3 regions of the Arthrobacter sp. GQ119 genome follow, and region 3 is predicted to be linked to each of the others. Evidence: riboswitches for the same ligand, from Rfam matches in the RefSeq annotation. Region 3 holds a riboswitch; each other region holds the start of a gene.
What was found. A riboswitch is a leader RNA that binds a small molecule or an ion and turns the genes downstream of it on or off. The one in region 3 is predicted to bind thiamine pyrophosphate.
Positions count from the first base shown of each region.

Region 1: another riboswitch for thiamine pyrophosphate. It lies ahead of thiD (bifunctional hydroxymethylpyrimidine kinase/phosphomethylpyrimidine kinase); the one in region 3 lies ahead of AC6CH3_RS10890 (ECF transporter S component).
Region 2: another riboswitch for thiamine pyrophosphate. It lies ahead of thiC (phosphomethylpyrimidine synthase ThiC); the one in region 3 lies ahead of AC6CH3_RS10890 (ECF transporter S component).

Region 1 is NZ_JCAXEA010000004.1:192,351-197,967, forward strand. Features, by position in the region: gene obgE (GTPase ObgE) at 1-54, opposite strand, end outside; gene rpmA (50S ribosomal protein L27) at 172-435, opposite strand; gene rplU (50S ribosomal protein L21) at 496-804, opposite strand; gene thiD (bifunctional hydroxymethylpyrimidine kinase/phosphomethylpyrimidine kinase) at 1,149-2,699, opposite strand; TPP riboswitch at 2,682-2,779, opposite strand; gene AC6CH3_RS05805 (Rne/Rng family ribonuclease) at 2,958-5,617, opposite strand, start outside.
Region 2 is NZ_JCAXEA010000003.1:16,885-22,501, reverse strand. Features, by position in the region: gene ffh (signal recognition particle protein) at 1-1,024, shown strand, start outside; gene AC6CH3_RS03640 (alpha/beta fold hydrolase) at 1,077-1,811, shown strand; gene thiC (phosphomethylpyrimidine synthase ThiC) at 1,901-3,748, opposite strand; TPP riboswitch at 3,743-3,850, opposite strand; gene AC6CH3_RS03630 (amidohydrolase family protein) at 3,913-5,001, shown strand; gene AC6CH3_RS03625 (VOC family protein) at 5,074-5,617, shown strand, end outside.
Region 3 is NZ_JCAXEA010000010.1:38,083-43,699, reverse strand. Features, by position in the region: gene AC6CH3_RS10895 (ABC transporter ATP-binding protein) at 1-1,600, opposite strand, end outside; gene AC6CH3_RS10890 (ECF transporter S component) at 1,600-2,220, opposite strand; TPP riboswitch at 2,292-2,433, opposite strand; gene AC6CH3_RS10885 (heme-degrading domain-containing protein) at 2,572-3,123, shown strand; gene AC6CH3_RS10880 (DUF4235 domain-containing protein) at 3,160-3,423, shown strand; gene AC6CH3_RS10875 (hypothetical protein) at 3,549-3,713, shown strand; gene AC6CH3_RS10870 (TerC family protein) at 3,893-5,116, shown strand; gene AC6CH3_RS10865 (universal stress protein) at 5,131-5,617, opposite strand, start outside.

The DNA.
Region 1 (5,617 bases), on a different contig from region 3:
GCCGCCGGTACCGCCGGATACGTGCAGTACTACCCGGTCTACAAAGCTCGCCACGGTGAATCTCCTCTGTGCCTAATCCGGACGTTCTGGACGCCCAAATTGATTGTAATGCGGTTAAAAGACCAGTGGAGCGGGCCATCATGGCCCGCTCCACCGGTTCAGATCCTGTTGTTACTCTGCAGCTGCAGCAGCAACGATGTTCACGACTCGACGGCCGCGGCGGGTGCCGAATTCAACAGCGCCTGCCTGCAGTGCGAACAGCGTGTCATCGCCACCGCGGCCAACGCCTGCACCGGGGTGGAAGTGGGTGCCACGCTGGCGGACGATGATCTCGCCTGCGGAAACTACCTGGCCGCCGAAGCGCTTGACGCCGAGGTACTGGGCGTTGGAGTCACGACCGTTGCGAGTGGAGCTCGCGCCTTTTTTATGTGCCATTTGGAATGCCTGCCTTTAAATTCTGGGGAATCTGCTGAAAACCTGAACAGTAACCAGAGGTTACTTGATACCGGTGATCTTGACCTTGGTCAGTTCCTGACGGTGACCCTGGCGCTTCTTGTAACCGGTCTTGTTCTTGAACTTCTGGATGACGATCTTCGGACCACGGAGGTCCTGGAGGATCTCAGCCGTAACAGTTACCTTGGCCAGGTCCGCAGCTGCGGATGTGACCTTGTCACCGTCTACCAGGAGCAGTGCGGGCAGCTCAATGGTGCTGCCGGCTCCACCGGCGACGCGGTTCAGGGTAACGAAGTCTCCAACGGAAACCTTCTCTTGGCGGCCGCCTGCGCGGACAATCGCGTACACCACTTGGGAACTCACTTCTCTCGACGTTTATTACTAAATTTGCGTGCGGAACCTGGGTCCAAAGGTGTTTGGTCCGGCTCTCGCTGTGCCTCAACGCCGTGGATTCCCCGGGGGAATCCGTGAGCTATCCCCGGAACAATGCCGTTTGGAATTCCAAAAGGACCGTTCCCGGGGTCATAACCCAAGTGTTGGCGTAAGCACCGAAGATCTAGAATACGCTAATTTCGTCTTCGGCCGCAAATGAGGCTGGTTTCGGCGGGTTGTCCGTGATAAGCACCACAGGCCTGTTGCACCGACCTGCCGTCACCGTGCGCGTTTATCATACCGGCTCCTGCGCCGGAGACCGTTCAGCTGTGGAGCCGCGGCGCGTCGAAAAAATCCACCTCGTAGCGGCAGGACTGCCTGAATGCCGTCAGCATCAGGCTGCGTTCTGCGTCGGACGCCGCGCGGCCCGCGGCGTCGGTGATCGCGATGGCCTGCCGGGTGGCCTCTGCAAAGCCCTCGTCGGCGTAGGTGCGCAACCACTCCGCGTACGGATGCCCTTCAGCGGCGCCGGCTGCGAGGAATTCGGCGTGCAGGGTCTCCCCCACTTCGGCGTAAAGCCAGAAGCACGGGAGCACCGCGGCCACCAGCACGGCATAGCTCCCCGAGGCAGACGCTGCCACCAGGTGGTCCACATAAGCCTTGGTGACCGGCCCGAGGTCGGGCAGCACCATCCGGGTGCTGAGCCAGCTGCGGTGCAGCTCGGACTCCACTTCAAGGCACTGCTGCGCAGAACGGGCCCAGAAGAGTTGCTCAGCCTCGGTGGGGGCGAGGGCGCTGGCCCGTGCCAGGACGCGTGAGTATCCGTTGAGGTAGATGGCGTCCTGCGCGAGGTAATAGGCGAACTCGCTTTCGGGCAGCGTGCCTTCAGCCAGCCCACGGATGAAGCCCAGGCCGTAGATCGCGTCGAGATCCGCGGCGGCCTCCGCATGGAGCAGGTCCGCAAAACTGCCCTCGGCGCCTGCTCCCGGGGACGCCAGGTGGTGGAAGTGGTGGACCGGCCCGTTGCCGTGCCCCACCTCAAGCTGCCCGGAGGAGCGGAGGGCCTCTTCCAGCCAGGGCTTGACGGTGCGGAGTGACTGTTCCCAGTCGCCCACACGGGCCTGCACGGTGGCCATCGCCGAGGACAGGGAGCACCCGGTCCCGTGGCTGTTGCGGGTCGGCACCCGCGGGCCGTCCACCACGACGACATCGGCCGACAGGGCGCCGCCCGTATTCACCAGGGCGTCGGGGCAGTCGGCACCGTCCAGGTGCCCGCCTTTGACGAGGACGGTGGCCCCCGTTTCGGCGGCCAGCCGTTTGCCCTGCTCCAGCGCGTCCGGCCAGGTGGAGGCCTCCGGCTCCCCGAGCAGCATCGCAAGCTCGGCGAGGTTGGGTGTGATCAGGTCAGCCAGCGGCAGGAGTTCCCGCAGGGCCGCCTCAGCAGACTCCTGCAGAAGCCGGTCCCCGCTGGTTGCCACCATCACGGGATCAAGAACGACGACGCCGGGGCGCACCTTCTCCAGCCAGCCGCGCACCGCGGCAATCACCTGTGCGTCGCCCAGCATGCCGATCTTTACGGCGTCCACGGCGATGTCGTCACTGATGGCGGTCAACTGTGCCGTCAGGAAGTCAGCCGGCGGGACATGCACGGCGCTGACGCCCCGGGTGTTCTGGGCGGTCAGCGCCGTGATGGCCGCCATTCCATAGCCACCCGTGGCGGCGATGCTTTTCAGGTCCGCCTGGATGCCGGCTCCGCCGGACGGGTCCGAGCCGGCGATGGCCAGGACGCGGGGAATGCTGCGGGTGGGCGGTACAGCCTCACCCGACGCAGGCTGGACAAGGTGCAGGGCAGATAGTGAAGACAAAGGAGACATCCCTTCGCCGGTGCTAACCGGTCAGGTTCAACGGGTTTGGATCTCAGCCGGCTCCGTGCGCGGCACCCCGTGTCAGTCCCCCAGCCTAGCGGTTTGCTCCCCTTCGGGCACTGCGTTGCAGTTTGCGACCGGCAGCCCCGCAATGTGCCGGGGCAACAGCCTGCGGACGTTCCCTGGCGCAAAAGCACAACGGGCCGGTGCCGCCGTTGCGGCACTGGCCCGTTGAATCAGGTCAGTTCAAACGGAAATCCGTCCGCCTCACAGCTCGGACGCAGGCACGCCGACGCCGAGAATGATCGGCTCGCTGGCAGGCTTCGGGGCAGGGGCGCTGCCTGAATCCGGCGCCTTGGCTTCGTGCGAGTGCCCGGCTGCTGATGCCGGAGCGGTCTCGTGGTGTTCCACGGATGTCTCGTTGGCTGCGCCCTGAGCCCGGCTGGCACTGCGGTTGCGGCGCGGCCGGCGCGTGCGGGTCTGCACCGCCGAGTGGTCAGCGAACCGGTCGGCGTCGTGGTCCGCGCCTGCCGGGGCAGGCCGCGTTCCGGCCGGCGCTGCCGGCTCGGCAGCGGACGTCTCCCCAGCGGCAGGTGCGCGGTCCGCCGTCGGCTGCTCCTCAGCGGGAGCGGCCGGCGCGCCGAGGTGCGCGAACGCCTCCTCCAGCCGGTCCAGCGTCAGGGCAGGAGTTTCGGAGGCCGGCTCGCCGGCGTGCTCGACGAAAGGAAGCACGACTTTCTCGCCGCCAAAGGTCAGCACGGCGCCGGGACGGCCTGAAACGCTCTCCGTCTCCGGGGTACGGTGCACCGCCGGGCTTTCCGGGGCGGATGGCGCCGGGGCAGCGGCAGAGCGCTGTGCTCCGGCGGAAGCGGCCTGGTGGGCGGCGTCCTCATGGAGATGCGCTGCATGGGCCGCGGCCGCGATGTTGGCAAGTGCGGCCCGTGTCGCCTCAGCCTTGGCGTGGCGCTCGGCCTCCGTGGGCTCGTGGTGGACGGCAGCAGGTGCAGCGGTGCCCGTTTCCGCAGGAAGCTGACCGCCCTTGCCGCGCCGGCGGCTCTTGCGTTCGGTCCGCACGGCGGGCTGGTGCTCCGCCCGCGGAACGTGGTGCTCGGCCGCAACAACGTTGGCCCGCCGGTGTTCCACGGGCTCGTCGTGCGTGACCACGCCGCGGCCGGCGCATACCTCGCACTGTTCGCCGAAGACTTCCAGCAGGCCGGTGCCCATGCGCTTGCGGGTCATCTGGACGAGACCCAGTGAGGTCACTTCCGCCACCTGGTGCTTGGTGCGGTCACGGCCCAGGCACTCCACCATACGGCGCAGCACGAGGTCCCGGTTGGACTCCAGGACCATGTCGATGAAGTCGATCACGATGATTCCGCCGATGTCCCGGAGGCGCAGCTGGCGGACAACTTCCTCGGCCGCCTCCAGGTTGTTCTTCGTGACGGTTTCCTCGAGGTTGCCGCCGCTGCCGGTGAACTTTCCCGTGTTGACGTCCACCACGGTCATGGCCTCGGTGCGGTCAATGACGAGGGAACCGCCGGACGGCAGGAACACCTTGCGGTCCAGCGCCTTGTGGATCTGCTCGTCAATGCGCCAGGCCGAGAAGATGTCCTGGTCCTTGGTCCACTTCTCAAGCCGTCCGACAAGGTCCGGGGCAACGTAGGTGACGTAGGCCTCGATGGTGTCCCATGCTTCGTCGCCGGAGACGATCAGCTTGGAGAAATCCTCGTTGAAGACGTCGCGGACAACCTTGATGGTCAGGTCCGGTTCGCCGTACAGCAGCTCGGGAGCGAGGACCTTGGTGGACTTCGCCTGGCTTTCGATGCCCTCCCACTGCGCCCGGAGGCGGTTGATGTCATGCGTGAGCTCTTCCTCCGACGCGCCTTCGGCCGCCGTGCGGACGATGACGCCGGCATCCTCGGGCAGGCGGTCCTTGAGGATCCGCTTCAGGCGGTTGCGTTCGACGTCGGGCAGCTTGCGTGAGATGCCCGTCATGGAACCGCCGGGCACGTACACCAGGTAGCGTCCGGGCAGGGAGATCTGGCTCGTCAGGCGTGCACCCTTGTGGCCCACAGGGTCCTTGGTGACCTGGACGAGGACGGAATCCCCGGACTTCAGGGCGTTCTCGATCCGGCGCTGCTTGCCCTCGAGGTTCACCGCTTCCCAGTTCACTTCACCGGCGTAGAGCACGGCGTTGCGGCCGCGGCCGATGTCAACGAAGGCCGCTTCCATCGACGGCAGGACGTTCTGGACCTTGCCCAGGTAGACGTTGCCGATCAGCGAGTCCTGCTGTGTCTTGGACACGAAGTGCTCGGCCAGCACGCCGTCCTCGAGGACACCGATCTGGATTCTGTCGTCGCGCTGGCGCACGATCATCTGCCGGTCAACTGATTCGCGGCGGGCCAGGAACTCGGCCTCGGTGATGACGGTGCGGCGGCGGCCGGTGTCGCGGGATTCACGGCGGCGCTGCTTCTTCGCTTCGAGCCTCGTGGAGCCCTTAACGCTGGTCACCCGGTTGCTGACGGCAGGCTCACTGGGAACGCGCGGGGCCCGGACGCGGGTCACCGTGTTGGGGGGATCGTCGTCTCCCCCGCCGGTGAGCTCGAGGTCCTGGTCCCCGCGCCGGCGGCGGCGCCGGCGGCGGGACGTCACACCTTCGTCACCCTGGCCCACGGTCTCTTCGTCGGTGTCCTCGGACGCGTCTGCGCCCTCGGCGTCGGCTCCGGAGTCGTCGCGCTCCGAGACGTCACGGTCAGTGATTTCACGGCCGTTCCGGGTCCGCCCACGGCGGCCGCGGCTGCGGCGGCGGCGTCGTCCGCCCTCGTCGTCCTGCTCGTCCTCGCCGCCTTCGGCCTCAGTGTCCTCCGCGGCGGGAGTGGCAGCCGGGCGAATCACGGTGTTGAGGTCGGGCGCCTGGAAGATGATCG
Region 2 (5,617 bases), on a different contig from region 3:
AGAGGCCCGCCAGAAGCTGCACGACGTCGTCATCGTCGACACCGCCGGACGTCTCGGCGTGGACGCCGACATGATGGAACAGGCGCGCCAGATCCGCCGGGCCATCGTCCCCAACGAAGTCCTCTTCGTGATCGACGCCATGATCGGCCAGGACGCCGTGAACACGGCAATGGCCTTCGACGAGGGCGTCAACTTCACCGGCGTCGTACTGTCAAAGCTCGACGGCGATGCACGCGGCGGCGCCGCGCTGTCCGTTGCGTCGGTCACCGGAAAGCCCGTGATGTTCGCGTCCACCGGCGAGGGCGTGGACGACTTCGAAATGTTCCACCCGGACCGCATGGCGTCCCGCATCCTCGACATGGGCGACGTCCTGACCCTGATCGAGCAGGCCGAGAAGTCCTGGGACAAGGACGAAGCTGCCCGGATGGCGAAGAAGTTCGCCGACCAGGAAGACTTCACCCTGGACGACTTCCTCGCGCAGATGCAGCAGATCCGCAACATGGGCTCCATGAAGAAAATGCTCATGATGATGCCCGGTGCCCAGAACATCCGCCAGCAGCTGGAGCAGTTCGACGAACGCGAAATCGACCGGGTCGAGGCGATCGTCCGTTCCATGACCCCGCACGAGCGGCTGGCCCCCAAGATCATCAACGGTTCACGCCGCGCCCGCATCGCCAAGGGTTCCGGCGTGCACGTCTCCGAGGTCAACGGCCTGCTCGAGCGCTTTGGCCAAGCCCAGAAGATGATGAAGAAGATGGCCCAGGGCGGCGGCATGCCGGGAATGCCCGGAATGCCGGGCATGGGCGGCGGCGGGCCCCGCAAGGGTGCCAAGAGCGCACCCAAGAAGAAGGCCCGCTCGGGTAACCCCGCCAAGGCAGCCCAGGAGCTCCGGGAGGCGGAGGCCCGGCGCGCCAACGCAGCCAAGGCCCTGCCCACGGGTGCGTCCTTCGGCCAGCAGGGCGGCGACTTCGATCCGTCCCAGCTGAACCTTCCCAAGGGCTTCGACAAGTTCCTCGGCAAGTAGCGGAACCATGTCTGCCTGCTCGGATGCCGGACCGCTGCCATAAGGTTGGGTCATGTTTAAGCAGCGGGTAGTGTTCGTCCACGGCGCGGGGAGTTTCGGCTCCGCCGCCTGGCCGCGCCAGCACGGCATGGCCCTGCAGTATGACGCCCTCTTCCTGCGGCGGCACGGGTATGATGCCGAAGCCGAGCCGCTGGAAACCGACTTCGCCGAGGACGCGCGGATCGTGCTGCGGTCGCTGGCAGACGACGGCCGCGGTGCCGCCGGTGGCCACATAGTGGCGCATGCCCAAGGCGCGATCGCGGCGATGATGGCCGCCGTCGAACGGCCCGACCTCGTGTTCTCGCTGACGCTCGTGGAGCCGGCCTGCCTGTCGCTGACTGCCGAATTGCCGGCCACGGCAGCCCACCGGGCGCTGATGGAGCCCCTTTTCGAGGTCCGGCACCAGCTCGGCGACGACGACTATGAGCGGGAGTATCTGCGGCGCGCCTTCGCCGCGGAAGGCCACGGTCCAAGCACCCCGGAGGCCCAGCGCGCCGCGAGGCGGTTGCGGCTGCAGGCACCTCCCTGGCATGCACCGCTGCAGATCGTCCCCGGCGTTCCCACGCTGGTCCTCACTGGCGGCTGGGAGCCCCTCTATGAGGAGATCGCCGGGTACCTGCGGGAAACCGGTGCCCTGCACCGCATTGCAGCGGGCGGGCACCGGCCCCACGACTCCGTGGAAGGCGACCGTCTTATCCGGTCGTTCATTGCCGAGGTCAGCCGGCGGCAGCAGCCGCGGGCGTCCTGACCAACGTTCCTTACCCGCACGGAGTGCACCGCAGGCCCGGTCCGGCGGGCCCCCAATGCCTGCCGGACCGGGCCCGATAGGGGTGGCCGTTACTGGCGGGCGGACTCGGGAAGCTTCAGCTCCGGCAGGTAAACCTTCCCGCCGGCGGCCAGGAACTCCTGGCTCTTCTCCCGCATCCCTTCGGCCATCTCGGCCAGCGCCGCCTGTGCTTCTGCGGAGCCATATTCGTTGCGGATGTCCTGGCTGATGCGCATGGAGCAGAACTTGGGCCCGCACATGGAGCAGAAATGCGCGGTCTTGGCCGGTTCTGCCGGCAGCGTCTCGTCGTGGAAGGCCTCAGCGGTCACCGGGTCCAGGGACAGGGCGAACTGGTCCCGCCAGCGGAACTCGAAGCGCGCCTTGGACAGGGCATCGTCCCTCTCATTCGCTCCCGGATGGCCCTTGGCGAGGTCGGCGGCGTGGGCGGCGATCTTGTACGTGATCACGCCCGTCTTGACGTCGTCCTTGTTCGGCAGGCCCAGGTGTTCCTTGGGCGTCACGTAACAGAGCATGGCGGTGCCGTAGCGGGCGATTTCCGTGGCGCCGATGGCCGAGGTGATGTGGTCGTAGCCGGGTGCCACGTCCGTGACGAGCGGGCCCAGGGTGTAGAACGGAGCGCCCTTGCACAGCTCCTGCTGGCGCTCCACGTTCTCCCGCACCAGGTGGAACGGGATATGGCCGGGACCTTCGACCATGACCTGCACGTCGTACTCCCAGGCCCGCTGGGTCAGTTCGGCCAGAGTGTCGAGTTCGGCGAACTGGGCGGCGTCGTTGGCGTCCGCGGTGGCCCCGGGGCGGAGGCCGTCTCCAAGTGAGAAGGCGACGTCGTACTTCGCGAAGATCTCGCACAGCTCGTCAAAGTGCGTGTACAGGAAGTTCTCCTGGTGGTGCGCCAGGCACCAGCCGGCCATGATCGAGCCGCCGCGGGACACGATGCCGGTCACCCGGTTGGCCGTCAGGGGGACGTAGCGCAGCAGGACCCCGGCGTGGATGGTCATGTAGTCCACGCCCTGCTCGCACTGCTCGATCACAGTGTCACGGAAAATCTCCCAGGTGAGGGCGTTGGCCTCGCCGTTGACCTTCTCCAGCGCCTGGTAGATGGGAACCGTGCCGATGGGGACGGGCGAGTTGCGGATCAGCCACTCGCGGGTGGTGTGGATGTCATCGCCGGTGGAGAGGTCCATGACGGTGTCCGCGCCCCACTGGGTGGCCCACTGCAGCTTGTCCACCTCTTCGGCGATGGAACTTGTCACGGCCGAGTTGCCGATGTTGGCGTTGATCTTCACCAGGAATGCCTTGCCGATGATCATGGGCTCGGATTCGGGGTGGTTGATGTTGTTCGGGATGATGGCGCGCCCGGCCGCCACTTCGCTGCGGACCAGCTCAACGTCGCAGTTTTCCCGGAGTGCCACGAACCGCATCTCGGGGGTGATGACGCCCTGTCGGGCATAGTGCATCTGCGTGACCGTCTTACCGCCGACGGCGCGGCGTGGCACCGGCTGCGCGCCCTTCCACTCCGCGGACGCGGCGCCGCGGCGCACGGCCGACCGGCCGTCGTCGAGCAGGTTCCTTTCCCTGCCGCTGTAGGGCTCGGTGTCGCCGCGGGCTTCAATCCATTCCGCGCGGAACGGCGCGAGGCCCACCACGGGATCGCTGCCGGGTCCGGCCGTCCGGTAGACCCGCAACGGCTCGTTCTGCTCCCCGCTGGGTGACGGCTCCAGGGCGATTTCCGTGACCGGAACGCGGAGGCCGTCGCCCTCGATGTACGCCAGCGAATGCGACTTCAGGGACTGCGTGATATCCGCGCCTGCTCCGCCGGAGGCTGCTTCTTTTTGGGCAGCTTCATTTTGGGCCGCATCTTTTTGGGCAGGGATCAGCTCTGTTTTCTGGGTGCTCATGTACTGCTCACTTCCTTCGCCGGCATTACCCGGACAGGTTCAACGGTCGCAGGCTGCGCTAGCCCGATCTCAGCCCCTGCAGGGGCACCCGTGTGGTCGTAGACGAAGCTACCACAGGGCGGCTGGGCGGTGCCCGTCCACGCCTGATATGACAGGCTGGATCCATGGCGCGCATCATCGAATTCTCCGGCACAGTGCTCACCGGCCCGGATCAGGAACGGACCGGCCTGTGGGCTGTGGACGGCAAACTGACCTTTCAGCGTCCGGGCGGCATTCCGGACGTGGTCCTCGGCGGCTGGGTGCTGCCCGGCCTCGTGGACGCGCATTGCCACATCGGGCTGGGGCCGTCCGGCGCCGTGGACGACGACGTGGCCTACGCCCAGGCGATGACCGACCGCGATGCCGGCACCCTGCTTGTCCGGGACGCGGGAGTGGTCAGTGACACCCGATGGCTGCAGCGGCGCCCTGAGGCGCCGAGGATCATCCGTGCCGGACGGCACATTGCCCGGAGCCGACGGTACCTGAAGAATTTCGCCGTCGAGGTTGAGCCGGAGGACCTGGTGGAGGCGGTCCGGAAGCAGGCGCGTTCCGGGGACGGCTGGATCAAGCTGGTCGGGGATTGGATCGACCGTGACGCCGGCGACCTTGCCCCGTCATTCCCAGACGCTGCTGTCCGGGACGCGGTCAGCGCGGCACATGATGAAGGCGCAAGGGTCACGGCGCACTGCTTTGGCGAGGACGTCCTCGACCAGATGCTGGATGCCGGCATCGACTGCATTGAACACGCCACGGGGCTCCTGCCGCGGCACATCCCGCGGCTCGTGGAGCAGAACGTGCCGATCGTGCCGACACTGGTCAACATAGCGACGTTCCCGGAGATCGCCGCCCGGGCCGAGTCCAAGTTTCCCCGCTACGCGGCCCATATGCGGGCGCTGTGGGAGCGCCGGACCGAGCGGGTCCGGGACGCCTACGAGGCCGGGGTGGAGATTTTTGCGGGCTCTGATGCGGGCAGCGTGATCGGGCACGGCCGGATTTCGGACGAGATCCTGGCCCTCCACGGCGCGGGGCTTCCCGCCGCCGCCGCTTTGGATGCTGCGTGCTGGAGGGCCCGCCGGTGGCTGCGTGCGGACGGCCTGGCCGAGGGCGCGAGCGCCGATGTCGTGGTGTGTTCAGAGGACCCGCGGGAAGTGCCAGAAACCATAAGGCGGCTCCGGGCCGTGGTGTTGCGGGGAAGTGTCGTCCGCTCGGAATAAATTGAAGCTTCAAGTAATTTAGATAGGTAGAGACCATCGAAATCCGGTGGCCAGGGAGTCGGGAGCATTCGCATGACACCAGCAGCCAGCAGCCAGGATCTTCTTCCTGCCGATCTCACCATGGGCACCGTGATGCTCAAGGTCGGCGACATGAAGCTTATGACGGACTACTACCATCGGGCGCTCGGCCTCGACGTCGTAGCAGAGCAGGATGGCGGCCTCTACCTGGGGCGGCTGAACACGCCCCTGGTCCATCTGGCTCCCGCGCCCGGACTGAACATTCCGGGACGGGGCGAAGCCGGCCTCTTCCACACCGCGCTCCTCTTCGACGACCAGGCCGCCCTGGCCGCCACAGTCGCCACCGCCGCCCAGTATGAGCCCCGGTCGTTCACGGGCAGCGCCGACCACCTTGTCAGTGAGGCCTTCTACTTCAGCGACCCTGAGGGGAACGGCATCGAGCTCTACTGGGACCGCCCCCGCGAGTCGTGGTCCTGGGACGGCAAGAACGTGGTCATGGACAGCCTCGCCCTGCCGCCGCAGAAGTACCTGCAGGACCACCTGACCGAGGACGCGCTGGAGGGCCAGCGCGGCACGGAAGCCGGCGTGGGCCACGTGC
Region 3 (5,617 bases):
GTGTCCCGACGCCGGGCACCCGGAGTTCCGGTGCGCCCAGTTTGAGCTCGGTGCCGCCCAGCACCTGGGTGAATTCCTGGTCGTGCGTCACGGAGACCACGGCCGTTCCAGCGTCGAGCAGTTCGGAGAGGAAGGAGGCGAGTTCCGCCCAGGTGTTGGCATCCTGCCCGAACGTCGGCTCGTCGAGGACCAGGACCTGCGGATGGGCCGCCAGGACGGTGGCCACCGAGAGCCGCCGCTTCTCCCCGCCCGAGAGCGTGTACGGGTTGGCGTCCACAAGGCCCGTGAGGCGCAGCCTTTCGAGGAGTTCGTCCACCCGTTCTTCCCCGTGGCCCATGTGCCGCGGGCCAAACTGCAGCTCGTCCAAGACCCTGCCGGTGACGAACTGGTGCTCGGGTTCCTGGAAGACCGTGCCGATCCTGGCGATCAGCTGCTCGGCCCGCCATTTGTAGGGATCGATCCCTGTTCCCCGGCTCAGCTCCACGGTGGCCGACACCTTGCCCTCGACGGGAGGGATCAGGCCGGCGAGCGTCAGCGCGAATGTGGATTTACCGGCGCCGTTGGCCCCCGTAATGGTCAAGGCCTCACCGGCGCGAACCTGCGCTGTGATGTCCCGCTGGATTGGCAGCGGCGGAACAGACTTGAAGCCGCGTCTCCGCGGCCGCTCACGGGAGACACCGACGCCTTCGGCCGCAAGGAGCAGTTGACCGGGCACCAGCTCCGGCTGGACCTTGCCGCCTGGAAAGCTATGCAACCGGCGCCGGGTGGGCGGAACGTACCCCGGCACCCAGACCCCGGCGGCGATCAGCATCTCGCGCGCCTGTACCAGGACCTGGTCGGGGGCGCCGTCGATGAGCACGGCGGGCTGCGTGGCGGATCCCGGCTGCAGCACGATGATCCGGTCCACGAGGTCTTTCCACACCGCGACCCTGTGCTCCACCACCACCAGCGTCGCGCCGGTCTTGTCGAGGCAGCGGCCCACGGCGTCGCGGACTTCCAGGACGCCGGCCGGATCCAGGTTGGCGGTGGGCTCGTCCAGCAGGATGAGCCCGGGGCGCATCGCCAGGATGCCCGCCAGCGCGAGGCGCTGCTTCTGTCCCCCGGACAGGGCCGACGTCGGGTGGTCCAGCGGAAGGTGCGCGAGCCCGACGTCGTCCAGCGCCTCGTGCACGCGGCTCCAGATGGCGTCGCGGGGCACCGAGAGGTTTTCGGCGCCGAAGGCGACATCGTCACCGAGGCGGGAGAGGACCACCTGCGTTTCGGGGTCCTGCTGCACGAGCCCGGCGCGGCCGCGCTGGGCGCGCGGCGGTTCGCCGTCGATCAGGAGGCTGCCGCTTTCGTCCGCGTCGTCGCTGCCGGCGGAACCGCCGTCGTCCGCTGTGCTGCTTCCCGCCGTGCTGTCACCGAGCACGCCGGCGAGGGCGTGGAGCAGCGTGGACTTGCCGGCGCCCGAGGGCCCCAGGAGCAGCACCCGCTCCCCCGGACGGATGTCCAGGTCCAGTGCGTTGACGGCAGGTTTCGTGCGGCCGGCGTGGCGCCAGCCCCAGCCGCGGGCGGTGACCGCGGCGGGGCGGACGCCCCCGTGATGATGGGCGGGCATCAGCTGAAGACGGGCTCCGTGGCTGCCTTGCGGGACGCGAACGAGCTCAGCACGCCGGTCTTGGCCAGGCCGCGGGTAGCGACCCAGGACAGCGCACCGGCGATGATGGCACCCGAGATGGCGGTGAAGATGACGTAGGCCAGCTTGTCCCCGGCCGCGTAGGCGATGTTCCAGCCCCACGGAGCGAAGGAATCGTTCAGGCCGCAGAACAGCCCCGCACCCGCGCCGGCCAGCAGCGAAACGGGCAGGTTGAACTTCTTGTACCGGAACGCTGCGAACACGAGTTCCGCACCGAGGCCCTGCAGGAGGCCGGAAATCAGCACCGTGGTGCCGTACTGGGATCCCATGATCAGTTCACCGGTGGCGGCCACGGCTTCGCAGAACAGTGCCGCGCCGGGCTTGCGGATGATGAGCATGCCGAGCACCGCCGGGATCATCCAGCCGCCGGCGTAGAAGCCGGTGAGCGGCGGGTAGACCGCGTTGATGGGAGCGGAGATGAGGTTGGCGCCCTGGGACCAGGCCCAGAAAATCACGCCGCCGGCGACGGCGATCAGTGCCGCCACGACGATGTCGGCCACGCGCCAGTTGTAACCGGCCTTCTTGGTTGCTGCAGTTGTCATGATGGTCCTCCTGAGGATCAGGAGGGGAAAGCGCTCCCCGGCTGCGGGCGGTGGGGTTGCCTGCTGCCGGACACTCTGAGAACTCGACTCCCTTGCGCCGGTACTAGCCGGATCAGGTTCGAGGGTCTGCGGCTGTCCGCACTCTCAGCGCCCTTCCGCGGTTCCCTGGCAATGCCAGTGAGGTCCGACGGCGGCGCTCCCCTGTCGTAATAAATCTGCCCTTATGGGCTGATCCAGTTTACACCGGGACAGCCCCCGCAGCCCGGGGCTGCAGTCACATTCCGGGAAGTACGACGGCGGCCGCCAGCGGCCGGGAGGTGAGCCGTTCCCGTACCGGAGTACATTGGGGCCATGACGCATGAGGATTCCGGCAACAGCGCCGTGCCCGCCTTCGACCCTGACTCTCCGGATGAGCAGCCGGCAGGCGCCCTGGAGGCCCTGATTGAGCGGATTGAGGGGGAAATAGCCGAGCTGCAGTTGCCCAGGTTCAGCAAGGATGACGCGCTGACGCTGGGACTCCAGCTGGTGGAAATGGGGAAGCAAAACAATCTCCCAATAGCCATCGACATCACCAAGGGGGACCAGGTCCTCTTCCACGTGGCGCTCGAGGGCGCCACACCGGACAACGAGGGCTGGGTGCGGGCGAAGCAGCGGACCGCGGCACGCTACGAGGAGCCGTCTTTGCTGGTGGGCCTGCGCGGCCGGCTTGGCGGGGGCCGGATCGAGGACAATGCGTGGTTCGACCAGTCAACGTACGCTGCCCACGGCGGGGCCTTCCCCGTGTACGTGCGCGGGGTGGGAGCCGTAGCAGTCGTCACGGTTTCCGGGCTGCCACAGATGGAGGACCACGATCTCGTGGTCCAGGCGCTGCGGGAAATCCACGGCTCCATACGGCTAGGCTAGGGAAAGACCAGTATTCATGACGCAGGGAGTCCCGGAATGAGTTTCTTCATCAAGTTGCTTGGCACTGGCATCAGCCTGCTGGCAGGGTACGCCGGCACCAAGGCCGTGGATACCATCTGGGAAAAGGCCACCGGGCGGAAGCCTCCCAAGGGCGACAAGGACGACGTCCCCACCACACTGCGAACGGCCCTGACGTTCGCCCTCATTTCCGCGTCCGTGAGCGCGGTAATCCAGGTGCTGGCAAACCGCGGCACGCAGCGCGCCATCACCCGCTTCGCCAAGACCCAGGACATCGTCTAGCCCACACTGCGCTTGCTTCGCCAATTCTTCCCCAGTCTTGCCCGAACACTGCATCCAATCGCTGCAAACCTTGATCGTGGCCGCGCATCGTTGACTCAACGGCAACGAAAACCTCGACTGCGAAAGTGATGATGATCAAAGTGGCGACGAAGGCAGAAAAAGCGAACTACCGCTACAGCGACTTCTACTGCTTCATGTCGCTTGCTGACTTCACCACCTACATCTCACGTGATGATGGCGACGGAGATGGTTGCTTTTCGATCAGCGGCAGCAGCGAGCTTGCTCTCTAGCGAAGCTGCCTTGGCCGCCGGCCTTGGTCCGTCAGCTGTTCCTCCGCTGAACCAGGTCCAGCGGAGGGTACGCCGGAAGCGGCAATAGGGAGTAGCCTGACCGCAAGGCGGGAAGCGGTGCAGCTCCCGTGCGCTGCATCCTCCTGCCGTGCCTTCATCGGCTACCGGGAGCAGGAATGATGGACGTTCCTCCACTGATATGGGTGCTGACCGCCGCGGGCATCGTTGCGCTGCTGGCCTTTGACTTCTTTGTCCACGTCCGCCGGGCACACATTCCCACCCTGCAGGAAGCGGTCATCTGGTCATCCGTGTATGTGGGGATCGCGCTGTGCTTCGGGTTCGGAATTTTCGTCTTCGGAGGGGCCTCCCCCGGGGCAGAATATTTCGCAGGCTACCTGACCGAGAAAGCTTTGTCGGTGGACAACCTGTTTGTCTTCCTGGTGATCATGAGCAGCTTTGGGGTGCCGCGCGAAGACCAGCAAAAAGTGCTGCTGTTCGGCATAGCGTTCGCCTTGGCCGCACGCACTGTCTTCATTCTTCTGGGGGCGGCGCTGATTAACACCTTCGCCTGGGTCTTTTACCTCTTCGCACTGATCCTGCTGATTACCGCAGGCAACATGCTGAGACCCGACCGCCCGGAGGAAAAGTCCGCGGACAACATCATGATCCGGATGACCCAACGGCTGTTTCACACCGTGGACTACTACGACCGCGACAAGCTGCTCACGCTGCAGGACGGCAAACGGACGCTGACACCGATGCTGCTCGTGATGGTGGCCATCGCCGGCACCGACATTCTCTTCGCGCTGGACTCGATCCCGGCCATTTTTGGCCTGACCGAGGACGTCTTCATCGTGTTCACGGCAAACGCGTTCGCGCTCCTGGGCCTTCGCCAGCTGTACTTCCTGATCGACGGGCTCCTGAACCGCCTCATTTTCCTTTCCTACGGCCTGGCGCTGATCCTGGGGTTCATTGGCGTGAAACTTTTGCTCCATGCCCTCCACGAAAACAACGTGCCGTTCATCAATGACGGCGATCCGGTGCCGGTAGTCGAGTTCGATACGGCGCTCTCGCTCACAGTGATCATTGCCGTGCTGGGCGTCACAGTTCTCGCATCGCTGCTCAGTCCCCGGGGAAAGGCTCGAGCGGTCGTGTCCGCCGCCCGCCGCGATGTCATCAACTACCTCGACCCCGGTTACACCAATGATCTCGGGGAACGGAGGCGGATCTTCGCGAAGCTGGTCGCGGAAGAACAACAGATACGCAGGTTCGGCCCCAAACACCGGCGGCAGGTAAAGGACGAGAAGGAACTGATGGACCTGATAGCCCGGGCCCACCGACAACATGATGGGAAGGAGGGCCGCTCCGACGGTTCCGACGGTTCCGACGAGGGCGGCGGTTGAGCCCTGGGTCCTTGCTACCTTGCGATCATGACGTTGCAATGTGCGTGCGTCAGAACGGTGGCCAGGGTTCCGGGATGGCCTTCACGCCTGGGCGCCCCCAACACCAGCAGTTCCGCATCAGTCCCCGCATCGACCAGCACAGCGGCCACGGAGTGCCCGGAGAGAAGTTCCTCCGACACAGCCAGGCCGGGATCGAGCCCCTGCACGTGGAGCATGGCATTGCGCAGAACGTCCCTGCCGTGAAACTGCGAGGGGGCATGGCGTCCCCAGGCCGGCATTGGTGGATCCACGTGGACGATCCGCAGCTTCGTCTGCAAGGTCTGTGCCACACTGACTGCCTGCTCAAGGACCTTGCTGCTCCTCAGATGCCCGTCCACGCAGGCGATCACCGGTTTTCCTTCCGCACGCTCGGCGCGGACCACCATCACAGGGCCGGGACACGTGCCGGCCAAGCCGACGGACACGGAGCCCACGAGCTTTCCAAGGAAGCCGCCCAGCCCG